DNA from 2 places in the Blautia sp. SC05B48 genome. Region 2 is predicted to be linked to the other one. Evidence: riboswitches for the same ligand, from Rfam matches in the RefSeq annotation. Region 2 holds a riboswitch; the other holds the start of a gene.
The links. A riboswitch is a leader RNA that binds a small molecule or an ion and turns the genes downstream of it on or off. The one in region 2 is predicted to bind ZMP and ZTP.
Positions count from the first base shown of each region.

Region 1: another riboswitch for ZMP and ZTP. It lies ahead of EYS05_RS01955 (formate--tetrahydrofolate ligase); the one in region 2 lies ahead of EYS05_RS12135 (IMP cyclohydrolase).

Region 1 covers NZ_CP040518.1:440,432-449,883, forward strand. Annotated here, with positions in the region: gene EYS05_RS01955 (formate--tetrahydrofolate ligase) at 257-1,942, opposite strand; ZMP/ZTP riboswitch at 2,016-2,097, opposite strand; gene EYS05_RS01960 (sodium-dependent transporter) at 2,339-3,739, opposite strand; gene EYS05_RS01965 (helix-turn-helix domain-containing protein) at 3,961-4,689, shown strand; gene EYS05_RS01970 (4Fe-4S binding protein) at 4,756-5,604, opposite strand; gene EYS05_RS01975 (CD1871A family CXXC motif-containing protein) at 5,612-5,764, opposite strand; gene EYS05_RS01980 (TlpA family protein disulfide reductase) at 5,792-6,940, opposite strand; gene EYS05_RS01985 (response regulator transcription factor) at 7,146-7,823, shown strand; gene EYS05_RS01990 (sensor histidine kinase) at 7,820-8,986, shown strand; gene EYS05_RS01995 (AraC family transcriptional regulator) at 8,998-9,452, opposite strand, start outside.
Region 2 covers NZ_CP040518.1:2,626,660-2,636,111, reverse strand. Annotated here, with positions in the region: gene EYS05_RS12165 (iron-containing alcohol dehydrogenase) at 1-1,109, shown strand, start outside; tRNA gene EYS05_RS12160 (tRNA-Phe) at 1,240-1,312, shown strand; gene EYS05_RS12155 (3D domain-containing protein) at 1,418-2,497, opposite strand; gene EYS05_RS12150 (lysozyme family protein) at 2,660-3,349, shown strand; tRNA gene EYS05_RS12145 (tRNA-Gly) at 3,516-3,588, shown strand; gene EYS05_RS12140 (phosphoribosylaminoimidazolecarboxamide formyltransferase) at 3,796-4,980, opposite strand; gene EYS05_RS12135 (IMP cyclohydrolase) at 5,019-5,732, opposite strand; ZMP/ZTP riboswitch at 5,819-5,900, opposite strand; gene EYS05_RS12130 (peptidoglycan recognition protein family protein) at 5,998-6,714, opposite strand; gene guaB (IMP dehydrogenase) at 6,827-8,281, opposite strand; gene EYS05_RS12120 (DUF6106 family protein) at 8,350-8,853, opposite strand; gene groL (chaperonin GroEL) at 8,967-9,452, opposite strand, start outside.

The sequences.
Region 1 (9,452 bases), 1.5 Mb from region 2:
TAAAATACATATGCTGCAGTTTCGAATGATATCTTATGTTTTTTCTGATTGATCAGATTCTTTTCCTGATCCCACTCAAATTTCAATTAATCACTCTCCTACTTTTTTCTAAGTATATCATACATGGAATTTTCAGACTAGTAAAATAAATATAAACAATATTATAATAGTATAAGAAAAAGCGGCAGAACCTCTATTTCTGCAGGTTCTACCGCTTTTTATCTGAATTCCCCTCAAAAACTCTCTATACGTTATATCAGAACAGTCCTGTGATCTTACCGCTCTCGTCTACGTCGATCTTAGTTGCTGCCGGTACTTTCGGGAGACCTGGCATGGTCATGATCTCACCTGTCAGTGCAACAACAAATCCTGCACCTGCGGAAATCTTAAGATTTCTTACTGTTACCTCGAAATCTGTCGGAGCACCAAGCTTTGTCTGGTCGTCTGTTAAGCTGTACTGGGTCTTAGCTACACAGATCGGACAGTTGCCAAATCCAAGTGCCTCCAGCTGTTTCGCCTGCTTCTGAGCATTTGCTGTAAGAACCACTTTCTTTCCACCATAAACCTTCTGTACGATCTGGTTCAGTTTGTCCTCGATGGAGCCTTCCAGTTCATAAGCATATGTGAAATCATTCGGCTCTTCAACAAGACGGATTACTTCCTCAGCAAGCTTGATTCCGCCTTCGCCACCTTTTGCCCATACCTCGGAAAGTGCTACGTTTACGCCAAGCTCCTTGCATTTTGCTTCCACAAAATCAAGCTCTGCCTTGGTATCGGTCGGGAATGCGTTAATAGCTACCACACATGGGAGTTTATATACATTCTTGATATTGCTTACATGCTTCAGAAGGTTCGGGATACCTTTTTCAAGAGCCTCAAGGTTTTCATTGTTCAGATCAGCCTTTGCAACGCCACCGTTGTATTTCAGGGCACGTACGGTTGCTACGATAACAACTGCACTTGGTGTAAGACCTGCCATACGGCACTTGATATCCAGGAATTTCTCAGCTCCAAGGTCAGCACCGAAGCCAGCCTCTGTGATCGCGTAATCAGCAAGCTTCATAGCCATCTTTGTAGCGGTTACGGAGTTACATCCGTGAGCGATATTTGCGAATGGTCCGCCATGAACGATCGCCGGAACATGCTCCAGTGTCTGTACAAGGTTCGGTTTCAGGGCATCCTTCAGAAGTGCTGTCATAGCCCCCTCTGCATGAAGGTCTCCTGCTGTTACCGGTTTCTGCTCAGCAACCTTGCCATAAGTGTATCCGATGATGATTCTGGAAAGTCTCTCCTTCAGATCTTTGATATCACTTGCCAGACAGAGAACTGCCATGATCTCAGATGCTACGGTAATGTCATATCCGTCCTCACGTGGCATACCGTTTGTTCTTCCGCCAAGTCCGTCTACTACATTACGAAGCTGACGGTCGTTCATATCCACGCAGCGTCTCCAGGTGATCTTTCTCGGGTCGATATTCAGCTCATTACCCTGGAAGATATGGTTGTCGATCATTGCTGCAAGAAGGTTGTTTGCCGCACCGATCGCATGGAAATCACCGGTAAAATGAAGGTTGATATCCTCCATCGGAACTACCTGTGCATAGCCGCCGCCTGCAGCACCACCCTTGACACCGAATACCGGTCCCAGAGATGGCTCACGAAGAGCTACCATAACATTTTTTCCAAGTCTCTGCATTCCATCTGCAAGACCTACGGTTGTCGTAGTTTTTCCCTCACCTGCCGGTGTCGGGTTGATGGCTGTCACAAGGATCAGCTTTCCGTCTTTTTTGTCTGTTTCTTTCAGAAGATTATAGTCGATCTTTGCTTTATATTTACCATACTGCTCCAGATACTTGTCATCAATACCTGCTTTCTCCGCAATCTTGGTAATTGGCTCCATTGTGCACTCCTGTGCGATTTCGATGTCACTTTTGAATCCCATAATGTTCTCCTTTCTCCGCTGCAACCGTCTGCATCTTTTATCCCATAAAAAAGAGCAGTATCTGAAGTTTTTCAAATACTGCCCAGACGGTCGACTCATCGAATCTCCGGCTCCCTCGTGGTTATCCCACAATTCCGTCAGTCACCGAAGACTTTATTAATTTGATGATTGAATACTAACATATTTATTAATGGTTGTCAATAAATTATCAAATTATTTTTTTCACTTTTAAAGTGAGCTAAGTCTAATTTTCTGAATCATTTCCGTTCTATGTATTAGTTTTCTCTCCAACATTCGTACATATCTTTTTTCATCAAATCCTCTGTTGTTTAATCGTATCTTGTACTGGTCATCCGTTAATGCGACTGTCCAGACGCTATAAACATATTACCACACTTATGAAATCAAATCTGCAAATCCTGTAGATACCAGGAATAATATCAGCATTACAACCGGCACTACATAACGGATCATAAAGCGATATAACCCTGCCCGTTTGAAATGTTCCCCATTTCGTTCCACTTCTCCTATGATCCAGTCAGGGCCGATCACCCATCCGATCAGAATACTTGTCAAGAGCGAGATAAACGGCATCAGAAAACTGTTGCTGATATAATCCATCACATCCAGAAGCTGTCCAACGGAACCATTTGGCAGCTTAAGTTCAAAATACAGTTTGTTATAACCAAGGCAGATCAGTACTGCTGTAACAAGCGAATAGATTCCGACAGCACCACACATTTTCTTACGTGGTTTATGATAAAGTTCCATGCAGTTTGCAACCAGTGTCTCCATGACAGATACGCAGGAAGTCAGTGCCGCAAATCCCATCATCAGGAAAAATGCAATTGCCACCGGACGGCCAAATACTCCCATGGCATCAAAAACCTTTGGCAGTGAGATAAATATCAGGCTTGGGCCGGAAGCCATTCCATCCTTTCCGAGAAATACAAAAACAGCCGGTATGATCATCATTCCTGCAAGAAACGCAACGCCGGTATCAAAGATCTCAATCTGATTTGTTGCTTTATTTAAATTAACTTCATTTTTCACATAAGAACCATAAGTGATCATGATTCCCATAGATACACTTAAGGAAAAGAATAACTGGCTCATCGCATCCAGAAGGATCTCCAGGAAGCGTTTTACCGTCAGTCCATGAAAATCCGGTTTGAGGTAAACAGCCAGCCCCTGCACACCAGTGCGGACAGTTCCATCCGTATCAGTATGGGACAGTGTCAGTGAAAAAATGGCAATGATCACGATCAGAAGAATCAGCCCCGGCATAATGATCCTGGAAAACTTTTCGATTCCCTTTTCCACACCACGAAATACGATCCAGGCAGTCAGGGCCAGAAAAATCAGCATAAATACAACGGGTGCAATATCTGATGTAATAAATGATGTAAAGTATCCATCTGAAGCCGCATCTTTCCCATCAGAAATAATATAAGTAAAAAAATATTTTGCAATCCATCCACCGATAACAGAATAATAGGTCATGATCAATGCCGGAACCAGAAACGTTAAATGTCCTAAAAATTTCCACTTTGGATTAAGAGCTTCAAAAGCCCTCAATGCATTTTTCTTTGTCTTTCTCCCAAGTGCTACATCCGTTGTCAACAGTACAAATCCAAAAGTCAGTACCAGTATCAGATAAACCAGCAGGAAAAGTCCTCCTCCATCTTTGGCACAGAGATATGGAAATCTCCAGATATTTCCAACTCCTACTGCACTTCCGGCTGCCGCCAGGACAAAACCTATTGAGCCGGAAAAGCTGCTTCCTTTTTCTTTCATTTCAATTTCCCCTCTTCAAGTATATATTTGATATAGGCTGAAACCTTCAGCCTAACAGCTATATCTTACCCTAAATAAAGATAAGTGCAAATGGCAGAAGTTTCTTTTTACGAAATTTTATTCCAAAAAAGTTTCTTACCACTTTACAAATCACCTGTTTTTCCGATATAATCGTATGCAATGAAAATTAATAAGAAAAATAGATAGTATGAGGAAACAAAATGAGTGATTTTACCTGTTATGTAGGTGAACAAATAAGAAAATACCGAAAAGCCGGAAAGATGACTCTGCAGGATCTGGCAGATGCCATCCATAAAAGCCGAGCTACCATATGCAAATATGAAAACGGAGATATCTCCGTTGATATCGAAACTTTATATGAGATCAGCCAGATTCTCCAGGTATCTATGTCCCAGCTTACCACTGGTCTTCCTGAAACAGCCAGTGAACCGTCCAATGCACCGGGAAAAGGACAAAAAAGCCCATTTTTTCAGGCCCAGAGGCTATATTTTTACTTTTACGATGGACGATATCAGCGTACAAAGGATGGCATCATCGATATTTATGAAAAAAAGGGCGAATCCGGAAAATATGAAGCAACCTTAACGATCTGTTCTGTTTCTGCCAACGGAAGAAGCAGTGAGATTTTTTACACCGGAAAAGTTCTTTACAGTGATATGCTGATCCGTTTTTCCTTTGTAAATCAGTATAACCCACTGGAAGAAGATCTCCTGTACATTTTTAATCCTCTGGAGCTTCGAGATTTTACAACAGGACTTTTGTGTGGGATTTCCAGTGCGGATCTGATGCCCTGCGCATTCAAATGTGTGATCACTTTAAAACCGCAGGAGCTTACCGAAGCTTTCCGCCACCAGCTTCTTTTTACAAAAAAAGATCTGAAGCGCTGGGAACAGCTGAATATGTTACTGATAGATAATATGGAAAAGTAGTTTACTGTCTCAAAAAACGGTACATCTTATATTTTATAAGCTGTACCGTTTTCGTATTTTTCTGTATCAGGATTTTCCTGCAAACCCACACCGGATCGCCTGTGTCGGACATATCTTTTTACATCTTCCACATCGGATGCACTCTGTACTGTTGGGATTCTCTGTCGGATCGACTTCCATCTGGCAGATATTTCTGCATTTTCCGCAGTGAACACATTTTTCTTTATCTACTCTGTAACGAAAAACGGAAACTTTATTAAATACCGAATAAAAAGCTCCCAGCGGACAGATATACTTACAGAATGGCCGGTATATCATAATTGATAAGATAATGGTGATCACCAGGATCGTATTTTTCCACATGTACAGCCAGCCTACTGCACTTCGCATGGATTTGTTCAGCAGCACCAGCGGGATACCTCCCTCCAGCGTTCCTGCCGGGCAGATCAGCTTGCAGAAATATGGTGCTCCCTGCCCCATGATATCTACTACAAACATAGGGAGTATGATCACAAATACAAGAAAGATCACATATTTCAGTTTTCGCAGAAGCTTATCTCCCCGAAATGTCCGAATCTTCTTTGGAAAAGGAATCTTGTTCAACAGATCCTGGATCAGTCCAAAGGGGCAGAGAAATCCGCACACCAGTCTTCCAAGCAACGCTCCCACAAAGATCAGAAATCCAGCTACATAATATGCCATTTTGAAGTTCCAGCTTCCGATCACAGCCTGAAGAGAACCAATGGGGCAGGCCCCTCTTGCCCCGGGGCAGGAATAGCAGTTTAGCCCCGGAACACATACATTTTTCAGTTTTCCGGTATAGATCTTGCCAGTTATAAACCCTGATATGTGACTGTTTGTAAGGGCCGCCCACAATGCCTGGATCCCATGCCGCGGCCATTCATTTATTTTCATCTTCTTATTATCCAATGCCTATACACTCCATACAGATGTTGATCGCTTTTGTAAAAACTACAGATACCTCGCCCCTGCAGATTCCCAGTATCATCAGTAAAATTCCAAAAAACGCCAGAGCTGGTCCGATCCACCTGGATTCTGTTATTTTCCGAATCATTTTTCCACTCTCCATAATGATCATGTTTTACTTTGAAACGTTTTTAAGCTCTTTTTCCACGATTTCCTTCCATTCGTCCAGTGTATGGCTTCCTGTATAGGTGTCGCCTACAATGTTTCCATCTTTGTCGACAAAAAATGTTTCAGGAAATGCAGAAATCCCCTGCAGACGACCGTTCATCATAGTTGCATCCGGTGTCAGGAACGGATATTCTGCTTTTGTTTTTTCCTGAAGAATGCCTGCTTTCTTTACAGCTTCCTCGTCCTGATTTCCCTTTTCATCTGTAGTATCAAGCACTACGCCTGCTACTCCAACGCCTTTATCTTTCATTTCTTTATAGAGCTCCTGAAGTTCCGGAATCTCTTTTACACATGGTGAGCACCAGGTTGTAAAAACATTTACCAGTGTCAGGTCATAGTCACTGAACACTTTTTCTGTATATGTTTTTCCATCTATTCCTGTTGTTTCAAATTTTCCTACAGATTTTACGTCCTCCGGGTTGCTGCTGGTATCCTGTGGCTGGTCAAACACGGAAATATTCTGATACGGTGTCATTTCCGTAATATCGGTTTTGATCTTTTCCAGCTCCTTTGTCAGCTTTTCATCTGCATCTTTGTTGGTGCTCAGATAATATTTGTATTTCCCGTCACTGCTGCTTCCAAGCTCTTTATGCTCTGTACAGCCGGTGATCTCATCCAGCTTTTTCTGTGAAGCTTCGTCATAAACGCCAATTGTACCGATTCTGTCCAGACCTGCCACCCAGTCGTCATATCCTGTTCCCATCTTCTGTATTTCGGCATTTTTCTGTTCCTCTGTCATTTTGCTCCAGCTTACGTAGGCATATGTCACTGCATTGGTCTGATTCTCAAAATCTTCCGTGGTAAGCATTGCAATGCTCTGGTCCTTGATCTGCTTTAACAGCTCCTTCGAAAGTGAAAGCTTCAGTCCCAGAAACGGATATTCATAAGAATCCTGTGCCTTGCAGGTTACGTCGGAAGGCTTAAATGTACCTGCTACCAGATCTGATGAAACTGCCTCTCCATCCATCATCATTGCCGCTCCGGGATCTGCTGTTTCCGTGCTTTCCGCCGCTGTTACCGGCACGCTTCCAAATGCAGATATTCCTAATACCGCAGCTGCCATAAGTGCTGTTATTTTCTGTGTTCTTAATTTCATTGTTTCTATTCTCCCTTCTGATATCACCGGCCCATATCCGGAACCAGCATATATTTTATATATAAATTTTGTTCTCTGTAGCCTTACTATATCATCCCCTGTATAAAATCTCTGTTAAGAAACAAAAAAATTTACAGGAATTTTATGCTATACATGATATTATAGATAACAAAGCAAAATCAACTGTTTTTTTGGAGGATTTATTATGCATATATTGATAATCGAAGATGAACAGCAGCTCTGCCAGTCTATTGCGGAGGGACTTCGTATGGATGGCTATGAAGCGGACACATGTTTTGACGGGGATGAAGGACTGGAATTATGTCTTGTGGAAAATTATGATCTCATCCTTCTTGATCTGAATCTTCCAGGCGTTGATGGTCTGGAAATCCTGCGCCAGTTTCGGGAATCCGATACTTCCACTCCTGTTTTGATCCTCTCTGCCAGAGGACAGATCCAGGATAAGGTTGAAGGGCTTGATCTCGGTGCCAATGACTATCTCACAAAACCTTTTCATTTTGAAGAACTGGAGGCACGGATCCGAAGTCTGACACGAAGAAAATTCATCCAGCAGGATGTGTGTCTGCAATGCGGACGTATCAGCTTTGATACCCGTACAAGAAAGGCCAGTATCGATGGACTCCCCCTTTCTCTGACCCGAAAGGAAAGTTCTCTTCTGGAATATTTCCTTCTTCATCAGAACCGTATCATAAGCCCGGAAGAAATGATCGAGCATATCTGGGACGGAAGCGTCAACAGTCTCAGCAATTCCATTCGTGTCCACATTTCTTCTCTTCGAAAAAAACTGCGCACTGCTCTCGGCTTTGATCCAATACAGAATAAGATCGGCCAGGGTTACATTTTAACGGAGGATATACAATGAAAAAAATAACCGGAAAGCTTTCTCTTCAATGGCGTCTGACACTGATCACTGCGCTGCTTATGACAGTCACCTGCATTCTGATGTATTTTTTTATCAGCCAGTCCGCAGTTGCCGGAATGGAGGATCTGGGAGATTACATGATACGGATCGATAACACTGATTCTGCTCCCATCACCTTTAATATGAATCCCTCCGTCTTATTTCCGGAGCTTTCCAATCAGCTGCAGCTAACAAAAAAGCTTTTTCTCACCAAAGGACTCATGGTAACAGGAATCATCATCCTTCTCAGCAGTATCTGCACATATTTTATCAGCCGTCAGGCATTACTTCCTCTTCGCAGGCTCAGCCAGGAGGTGAACAAAATAGAGGCCCAGAACCTTTCGAAGACTCTTGAAGTTCCTGCTACCAATGACGAGATTTCCCGCCTGACAATTTCATTTAACAAAATGCTCGCACGCCTGGATGAAGCTTTTACTGCCCAGAAGCAGTTTTCTGCCAATGCAGCCCATGAGCTGAGGACTCCTCTTGCTGTTATCCAGACAAATCTGGAGGTCTTTGCCCGCAGGGAAACACCTGCTTTAAAAGATTATCAGGAGATTTTTGCCATGCTCCAGGAACAGACCGGGCGACTTTCCCATCTGGCTGAAATCCTCCTAGATATGACCGGTGTACAGACTGTTGAACGTTCCGAAAGGATCTCTCTGGCAGCACTGACTGATGAGGTTTTCTGCGACCTGGCTTCCGTAGCGGAACAGAAGGATGTTGAACTGATCCAGCAGGAGGGAGACTGCATCATTACCGGAAGCTATCTGCTGCTGTATCGCGCTGTGTACAATCTTGTGGAAAATGCGATCAAATACAATCACTCCGGTGGAAAAGTAACCGTAAATATCCATCTTTCCGAAGAAATAACAGATACATCCGCATCTGTCAATTACGTCTTTCTTGAAGTCTCTGATACCGGAATCGGCATTCCTCCCGAATATCAGGAAAAAATCTTCACCCCGTTTTTCCGTGTGGACAAATCAAGAAGCCGTGCTATGGGAGGTGCCGGCCTGGGACTTGCACTTGTCAGTGAAATTGTCAGACAGCATAACGGACAGGTAAAAGTACTGGAAAGCAGCAAAAAAGGCAGCGTGATCGCAATCATGCTGCCAGTCTGAACATGTTTGTATTACACTTGTCTCATATTTCGATACTCTGTAGGTGAAATCCCATAGCAGCTTTTGAATACCTTCGAAAACTGAAACGGATTTGTATATCCCACATCTGAGGAAATATCCGATATGGAATATTCTGTAGTGGCCAGCAGGATTTTTGCCTGATTCATCCTTACTTTACGGAGATATTCCCGTGGTGACTGGTCGTATTCCCTGCGGAACAATGTGCTGAGATAGTTTGGATGTACATGGAGGATTCCTGCCACATCCTGGATCCGGATATCCCGGCTGTACATGCGGTCCATATAGTTTTTGGCATCCTTGGCCAGATTTTTTTCTTCTTTTGTCAGCTTTTTTATATCGCCCTGTGTTTCAAGGAGCCTGGCAAAAAGATGCAGCATTCTGCTGTTTGCCTCCAGGGATGCGGAAAAATTCCGTATGGAGAAAAACTGCTCTCCCGGAAAATCTT
Region 2 (9,452 bases):
TAAAAGAGCAGAACTGCAGCAAAGTACTGATCCATTATGGCAGCCACAGTGCAGTAAGCTCCGGTCTGATCGATGAGATCCGATCTTCTCTGGATGAAGCTGGTATCTCCTATGTCACTCTTGGCGGTGTGGTTCCCAATCCCCGTCTCTCTAAGGTACGTGAGGGTATTGAGCTTTGCCGCAAAGAACAGGTTGATTTTCTTTTGGCTGTTGGCGGTGGCAGCGTTATTGATTCCTGCAAGGCCATCGGCTATGGACTTGCCAATCCGGATACAGATGTATGGAACTTTTTTCTCCGCACCGAAACCCCAAAATCCTGTCTTCCCGTAGGCGTTATCCTGACGATCGCAGCTTCCGGAAGTGAAATGAGCGGATCCTGTGTGATCACCAATGAAGATGGCTGGCTGAAACGGAGTAGTGCCCGCAACGATCTGTGCCGCCCACGTTTTGCTATTTTAAATCCTCGACTCACCTATACCCTGCCGCAATATCAGACCGAAAGCGGCTGTGTGGATATCCTGATGCATACTATGGAACGGTACTTTGTAAATATCGAAACCATGGAGATCACTGACAGTATCAGCGAATCTCTGATGCAGACTGTGATCTATAACTCCCGAATCCTGATGAAGGAGCCGGATAATTATACTGCACGGGCAGAGATCATGTGGGCCGGCAGCCTTTCCCACAATGGACTTACCGGCTGCGGAACCGGCGGTGGTGACTGGGCCTGTCACCAGCTGGAGCATGAACTGGGCGGCACCTACGATGTAGCTCACGGAGCTGGTCTTGCCGCTTTGTGGGGAAGCTGGGCACGTTACGTTTATGATGCAAATCCGGAACGCTTTGCCCAGTTTGCAGTCAATATATTTGACATTCCCTGCAGTACTGACTTCAACAAAACTGCCCTTGCCGGCATTGAAGCCATGGAAGATTATTTTCGTTCCATCCAGATGCCTACCAGCCTTCATGAGCTTGGTCTTGATCTTACAGAAAAGGAGATCCATGATCTGGCGTTTAAATGCAGCTTTGAAGACACCCGTACCATCGGTGTATTCAAACAGCTGAACATGAAAGATATGGAAAAAATCTATCTTGCTGCCAGATAAATCTGTAGCCATAATATTGCAGATGTTTTTTTGAAAATCAGATTTTTCAGAAAAACATCTGTTTTTTTTATTTTTCCCTTGCATTCTCTACATAAATGTGTTAAAGTAACAAAGTACTCGAAAGAGACATGCCCAGATAGCTCAGTTGGTAGAGCAGAGGACTGAAAATCCTCGTGTCGCTGGTTCGATTCCGGCTCTGGGCATTATTTTTTTACTCTGATCGCAGAATAGCCTCTGCTGGTCAGAGTTTTTTTATACAAAAAAACTGCTGCAAATCCCTTGTGGAATCTACAGCAGTCTTTTTCTGATCACTGAAGCAAATATACTTCTGTATAAAACACACCCTTCTGCTCTGCTTCGGAATGTGTTGCCACATATACGTCGATACAATTGGTCCGGATTGCTCCTCCACAGTCCTCTGCAACATAAACCTGGCCATTGATCACTACTTTGGAACCGTATGGGATCTGACTCGGATCCACTGCGATCGTACGGTTGGTAGTGGCCGTTACTCCTGTGGAAGTAATTCCATTCGCCCATGGTCCGCAGCAGATGCTGCACGGACAATAATGCGTGATCCGGAATGTTCCCAGTGGTTTCAGTGTCGCGTCAGAAGATACTGATACCGGCGTTCCGATCTGTACGCCAGCTGCGGTACTTCCGGAACCACCTGTGGAAGTTACACCATCCACTGCATCCGCAAAAATCCCCTCCCCGGAACTCTTGGTAAGGGATCCTGCTTTTGTGTTCTTTTCCTGCTCTGCCTTGGCCACTTCCGTAGCCTGATAACCTTCCAGACAGCTGGTCGGAATATATCCGACGTGATCTGAACCACTGTCATCTGTGTAAACGATCCTGCTCCAGATAGCATCTACCGTACCTGTTCTTTTCAACTCATCATCCTGAAGGACCTCTCCTACAACCTCTCCGTCTTTCTTGCCGGGATAATCCAGGATATCACTGTCCTGTGCCGCTGTAACTGTATCCGTAAATTTATTTACGATCTCTGTATCACTGAGCACGCTGTCCGAAACATAACCGATGATCTTGTCCTCACCTTTCTTTTGGAAGGTCACCTTGCTCCAGCCATTGTCACAGACTGCAACTCTTTCAAGCTTCGTTCCCAGGATCACAGAACGCAGCTCTGTACCACTGTCTCCCGGATTGGACCGGATTAACGTATTTTTCGCTGTAACATAAAGCGTATCATTCTTCGCCAAAACATTTACTGTATTTCCCGCCCCATCATCAATCTGAAACTGCTGAGGTGTTTTTTTCTCCTGTGTATATGTATCCAATGTTGCTTCATATCCCAGTACCTCTGCAGATACTGATACAGGGAAAAGCATAGAAGCACATAAAATAACTGCCAGAAGCTTTTTTCGCATGAAATCTTGCCTCCTTTTTTCCAGCATTCTACGGTTTGTCCCGACTATCATAGCATATCAGATCATATTTTGCAATTTCACAGGACAGTCTTCAGAAATTTTTAACAAAAAGATCATATTTTTTAACTGGTCAAATCTATCCGTAACGGATACAATACATATATGAATACAAAACACAAGAAACCAACCCTTACTAAAAAACAGCGCCACAGACTCCGTGTACAGCAGGTACGCAGGCAAAAGATCTTTCTGACATGTCTTTTTCTGCTGATCGTGGGCTGTATCCTTCTGCGTTTTCCCAGATTTTCCGGCAGGCAGGAGGAAACCCATCAGATCAATGCAGCCTGTGAAGCTTATCGCGATGAGGTTTCCAGCGAAGCAGCACAATATAATATGTCCGACTATGTAGACCTGCTCCTGGCTGTGATGATGCAGGAAAGCTCCGGACAGGGTACCGATCCCATGCAGTCCTCAGAAGGAGCCTACAATGCCAGATATCCTCAGCAGCCCAATGGTATCACAGATCCTTCTTACTCTATTTCCTGTGGCATCCAAGAACTGAAATATGCTCTGGATAAAGCCGGCTGTACCGGTCCGACTGATCTTTCCAAAATCCGTCTGGCTCTGCAGGCATACAATTTCGGAGCCGATTCCTATTTTGCTTATCTGGAGGAGAACGATCAGACTGTGTGGACGGCCCAAAGTGCCCAGGCCTTTGCCCAGATGGCAAGCGGCAACACACAACGTGATGAAGATGATCCCCTTCACGATCCTGCAGGTCCATGGGACTATGGTGACCAATACTATCCGGATCATGTTTTGCGCTATTACCACTTAGACAATAACTCATAAGCCACCGAAATATTGTCATATACAAGGTCTGTTTCAGATGTCTGGAATAAACTTTATATGTTGTATATAATTTCAAAAAAATTCCAAAAAACATTTGACAGAATATAAAATCTATGCTAATATATGTCTTGTCGCTGAGGGAGATACTTGAGGCGATAAGGCATATGCGATAGTGGCGTAGTTGGTAACGCGCGACCTTGCCAAGGTCGAGACCGCGGGTTCGAGCCCCGTCTATCGCTCTTTAGAACTCTGATTTTTCAGAGTTCTTTTTTTTTGCTGATTTATACCTGCTTTCAATCATATGGACATTCACAGCCTGTTGAAAACTATCCTCCTTCAATCAAAAAGTCCCGAATCTGATTTCTTTTTTCCAGAAATTCAGATTCGGGACTTTATATTTTTTATCTTTTATTTCAGCCGCTTATCATGGTCATGATATATATCTTTTAGTGGTGGAAAAGGCGGATTCCAGTAAATGCCATCACCATTCCATACTTATTACATGTATCGATAACTGCGTCATCACGGACAGATCCGCCCGGCTCTGCAATATATTTTACACCGCTCTTATATGCGCGCTCAATATTATCACTGAACGGGAAGAATGCATCGGATCCCAGTGTCACACCGGTAAGACCATCCAGCCATGCTCTCTTCTCTTCTTTTGTGAACACTTCCGGCTTCTCTGTGAATGTCTTTTCCCACGCACCATCTGCAAGGACATCCATATATTCCTCACCAATGTAAACATCAATGGCATTATCTCTCTCCGCACGTGTGATCGTGTCTTTAAACGGAAGCTCCAGTACCTTCGGGCACTGACGGAGATACCAGTTATCTGCCTTCTGGCCTGCAAGGCGTGTGCAATGTACACGGGACTGCTGTCCTGCACCAACGCCGATAGCCTGTCCGTCCTTAACAAAGCATACGGAATTGGACTGTGTATATTTCAGGATGATCAGAGAAACCTTCATATCTCTCTTGGCTTCTTCCGTAAGCTCTTTATTCTCTGTTACAATATTGGAGATCAGCGCATCATCAATTGCCAGCTCCTGGCGGCCCTGCTCAAAAGTGACTCCAAATACCTGTTTGTGCTCCAAAGGTTCCGGAACATAGTTTTCATCAATCTGGATCACATTGTAATTGCCTTTTTTCTTCTGCTTCAGAATTTCAAGAGCCTCCTCTGTATATCCAGGTGCGATCACACCATCAGAAACCTCTCTCTTGATCAGTATTGCGGTATCTTTGTCGCAGACATCAGAAAGAGAAATAAAATCACCAAATGATGACATACGATCTGCACCTCTTGCTCTTGCATACGCACATGCAAGCGGAGAAAAATTCTTCCAGTCCATATCGTCTACCCAATAGATCTTTGCCAGTGTCTCATTCAGTGGGAGTCCGATGGAAGCACCTGCCGGAGATACATGCTTAAATGAAGTTGCTGCCGGAAGTCCGGTTGCTTTCTTAAGGTCACGTACCAGCTGCCAGCCATTAAAAGCATCCAGGAAGTTGATGTATCCTGGTCTTCCGGAGAGTACCTGGATCGGAAGCTCACTTCCATCTGCCATATAGATCTTTGATGGTTTCTGATTTGGGTTACATCCATATTTTAACTGTAATTCTTTCATGAAAAAGCTCCTCCGTTCTCTGTGATATCCCTATTTTCTTATTTATTCTTGTTTACAATCCTGGATTCATATTTTCCTGTCTCAATGTCAATAAAACGAACAAAGAGAGAAACTTTATTATCCTGGTTCAGGCTCTTCCAGAGGAGATCCGCAAATTCATCAATATCGCTTGGGATCTCTACCAGCTTCGGCTCTCCCTCGAAACTTGGAAGTGGATTTCCATCACATTTATAAGTATGGATAAAACGTCCCTGTCCTGCTGCCGCATTCTCATAGGCGAATGTATAACGAAGACAGGAATCCGGATTTCCGTTATTGCTCTTTAAAATAGACATCGCATAATTGAATTTACCGTTTTCAACATGAAGAACGCCTGAAATACGAGGTGTATAGTTCGGCGCATCCGGCTCAAACTCTCTGCTGCGGAGAGACTGTTCAAAGGTAAGCTGTCTGTCCATTCCCTCATAGATCGTATCTGTCTGATCACCATTTGTTACAATGGTCTTATTTCCAAGGACACGTACCGGTGCATAGATGATCAGGCTCGGGTCTGTAAGCTTGGATGGATCAAAAGCCTGTGTACGGATTCCTTCCCCATCCTCAACAAAAATACGGTTTCTGCTGTTCTCGCTTCTTCCCATAATAAAATATGCAGTAACTGCATGTTTCCCGTCAGCGGAACGTCCGATCACAATTCCTCTTCCCGGATAGGAATTTTCTTTCAGTTCTTTTTCAAGTGAAAATGTCGTCATTTTTCACAGTCCTCCTTGTCTAATGTAAGGCCCAGGGCTTATCCCAGGATATGAACGGTAACAAAAAACCGCCTGGACACCCCTTATCAGGCTGCCCAGGCGGTCGGCTTCTCACTTCACTGCACTCCCTGTAGGTGATCCTACTTTCCGCCAGTCATGCAGCTTCTGCTGTTATACTACAATACTTCTTCTTAATTTTCAAGCCCCTATTTTCAGAAATTATTTTTCCAGACTTCTTGTTGCTCACAAAATAAACAATAACACTTTATTTCCCCTGTAATGCATAATCTGTCTGGATCTGTGCGGCAATGTCTGATTTCATCTGGATCCATGCATCGGGATTCTCCACATAATACTTCGGACAGTCTTTACCTGTAACATCATAATGACGGATCACCTGATCCGAAGTCAGCCCAAAGCGTGTACAAAGCCACGCTGTCAGCTTTACCGTCGAATCATAGGTTGCTGTATTAAACTGCCCTGTTTCATCCGGATGGCAGCATTCAATGGATATGGTATCTACATTTCTGGAATTTGTGGCATAGGATATTTCCGAGGTAGGAATACATTGTACCACTTCTCCCTCCAACCCTATCACAAAATGACTGCTGACTTTGTTGTCCTGTGTTGTCGCAAGATTTTCAAAATAATTCCGGTTGGATACGGCAGTAGATCCCGGATTGGCCGTATAATGAATGGCTATATAATTTACCTGTTCGATAGAAATCTGTGGTCTGGAATAGGAATTCGGTGTCAGAAGCTCCACATCAATAAAAGGCGCTCCTTCTGCCTGCCATTGTTCCGGCCCGCCATTTCCGCTGGCATTCCCGGATATTTCTTCCTGTCCGTACTGAGTTTCACTCTGTTCCATGCGCATCTCCAAAAATGCGTATCCTAACACACACGCAGCAAAAGCAACGATCACAATGATAAATATCAGCACAACCCTTTGCAGGATCTTGATCGGATTCTTTTTTCTCAAAGACTTCTTTTTTCTTCTGGAAGACTCGGAGGAAGTTTTCTTTACGGAAACAGGCCGCCCGCTATGGGACGGCCTGGGTGACTTCTTACCGGTCTTACCTTTTTTTCCTTTATTATTCATCTACACTGTAGTTTGGAGCCTCTTTTGTGATGTGGATGTCATGTGGATGTGACTCTTTAAGAGATGCAGCTGAAATCTTGATGAATCTGCCTGTTGTCTTAAGCTTCTCAATATTCTCTGCTCCACAGTAACCCATACCGGATCTTAAACCACCGATCAGCTGGAATACGGTATCCTCAACGTGTCCTTTATACGCAACACGACCCTCAACACCCTCCGGCACAAGCTTCTTGGCATTCTCCTGGAAATAACGGTCCTTGCTGCCATTCTCCATAGCTGCGATAGATCCCATTCCACGATATACTTTATATTTTCTTCCCTGGTAAAGTTCGAATGTTCCCGGGCTCTCATCGCATCCTGCGAACATACTTCCCATCATGCAGACATTGGCACCTGCTGCGATGGCCTTGGTGATATCTCCGGAATATTTGATACCGCCGTCTGCAATGATCGGGATTCCGTAGCTGTTAGCCACTTCATAACAATCCATAACTGCAGTAACCTGCGGAACACCAATACCTGCAACAACACGTGTTGTACAGATAGATCCCGGTCCGATACCAACTTTGACTGCATCTACTCCGGCCTCGATCAGAGCCTTGGTAGCTTCGCCTGTTGCAACATTACCTGCGATTACCTGAAGTTCCGGATATACTGTCTTGATCTCGCGGACTGCTTTTAAAATGTTTTCTGAATGACCATGTGCAGAATCAATTACGATCACATCTACATTAGCCTTCACAAGCGCATCAACACGCGCAAGCACATTTGCTGTGATACCAACCGCAGCACCACAGAGAAGTCTTCCCTGTGCATCCTTGGCTGCAAGCGGATACTTGATCTGTTTCTCGATATCCTTGATGGTAATGAGTCCTTTTAAATTAAAGTCATCATCTACAATGGGTAATTTCTCCTTACGGGATTTCGCAAGGATCTTCTTGGCATCCTCAAGTGTGATTCCTTCCTTAGCTGTGATCAGTCCTTCTGAAGTCATGCACTCCTTGATCTTTCTGCTGAAATCTGTCTCAAATTTAAGATCACGGTTTGTGATAATACCTACCAGTTTTCTGCCTTCTGTGATCGGAACACCGGAAATACGGTATTTCGCCATCAGATCATTGGCATCCTTCAGTGTATGCTCTGCTGAAAGATAAAACGGATCGGTGATAACACCGTTCTCAGAACGTTTAACTTTGTCAACCTCTTCTGCCTGTGCCTCAATGGACATATTCTTGTGAATGATACCGATACCACCCTGTCTGGCCATAGCAATTGCCATTCTGTGCTCTGTAACTGTGTCCATTCCCGCACTCATCATGGGGATATTCAGCTTTACTTTCTTGGTTAAATACGTTGAAACATCAACCTGATTCGGAATTACTTTAGAATAAGCCGGAACCAGCAGGACGTCATCAAACGTAATGCCTTCACCAATAATAGTACCCATTGCATTTCCTCCCTTTGTGTAAGATATTTTAAATTTGTGAACTAGTGTAACAAAAAACAAGATTCATGTCAATCCAAAAAAACTTTACTCGGTGCAGAATTTTTCATGGTATTGGCAAGTTCATCATCCAGCTCCAGGATCACCTTGCAGGTTTCTCCGCTGTCTCTTACGATCATGGCATAGCGCTTATGATCCTCAATCCCTGAGGAAAAGTCTATGGTTTTCATCTTCTGATTTCCGTTGTAATAATCCATTCTGTGGGATTTCAGAGGTGCCACAAGATCAGCCTCCGCAAGCTGGAGTGATTTTACTCTTTTCCTCTTTGACTTGGACATGATCATATCAATATCCAGTTCCCCGTTAACAAACAGATATTCATATTCCAGGTCTGTTTTCGGAATCACAAAATAACATGCAACACCAAGAGCGATAGCCGGAACCAGAAGAAGTGCATTCAGCACCAGACCTCCCAGAACCATGATCACGGTCAGTGCAATAAGACCGTATTTTACAACAAGATCCTTCCCTGTCTGTTTCTTCTTTACCAGAAGTTCTGAATATAAGTCACTCATTTGCTTCTTCCTTTCGTAATTTACTGATTTCTTTTGATTATAACACAAAAAGAGAGCCGCGTCCATGACGCAGGCCCTCTCATTTTGTAAATTATTTACCTGCCTGATTGAAATTACATCATTCCCATTCCCGGGTTTGGTGCCGGAGCAGGAGTATCCTCCTTGATCGTGGAAACTACAGCTTCTGTTGTAAGGAGTGTAGATGCAACGCTTGTTGCGTTCTGCAGAGCACTTCTTGTAACTTTAGCCGGGTCAAGAATTCCGTTCTCAACCATATTTACATATTTCTCATTCAGAGCATCGAAACCAGTTCCAACCTCAGACTCTCTTACTTTGTTGATGATAACAGAGCCTTCCAGTCCTGCATTTGCGGCAATGTGGAACAGCGGAGCCTCAAGAGCTTTCATGATCACAGCTGCACCTGTCTTCTCGTCTCCCTCAAGTGTTGCAACAAGTTTTGCAACTTCTTTGGATGCATGGATGTAAGCGGATCCGCCACCTGCGATGATACCTTCCTCAACAGCTGCTCTTGTTGCTGCAAGAGCATCTTCCAGACGAAGTTTTGCTTCCTTCATCTCTGTCTCAGTAGCAGCACCTAC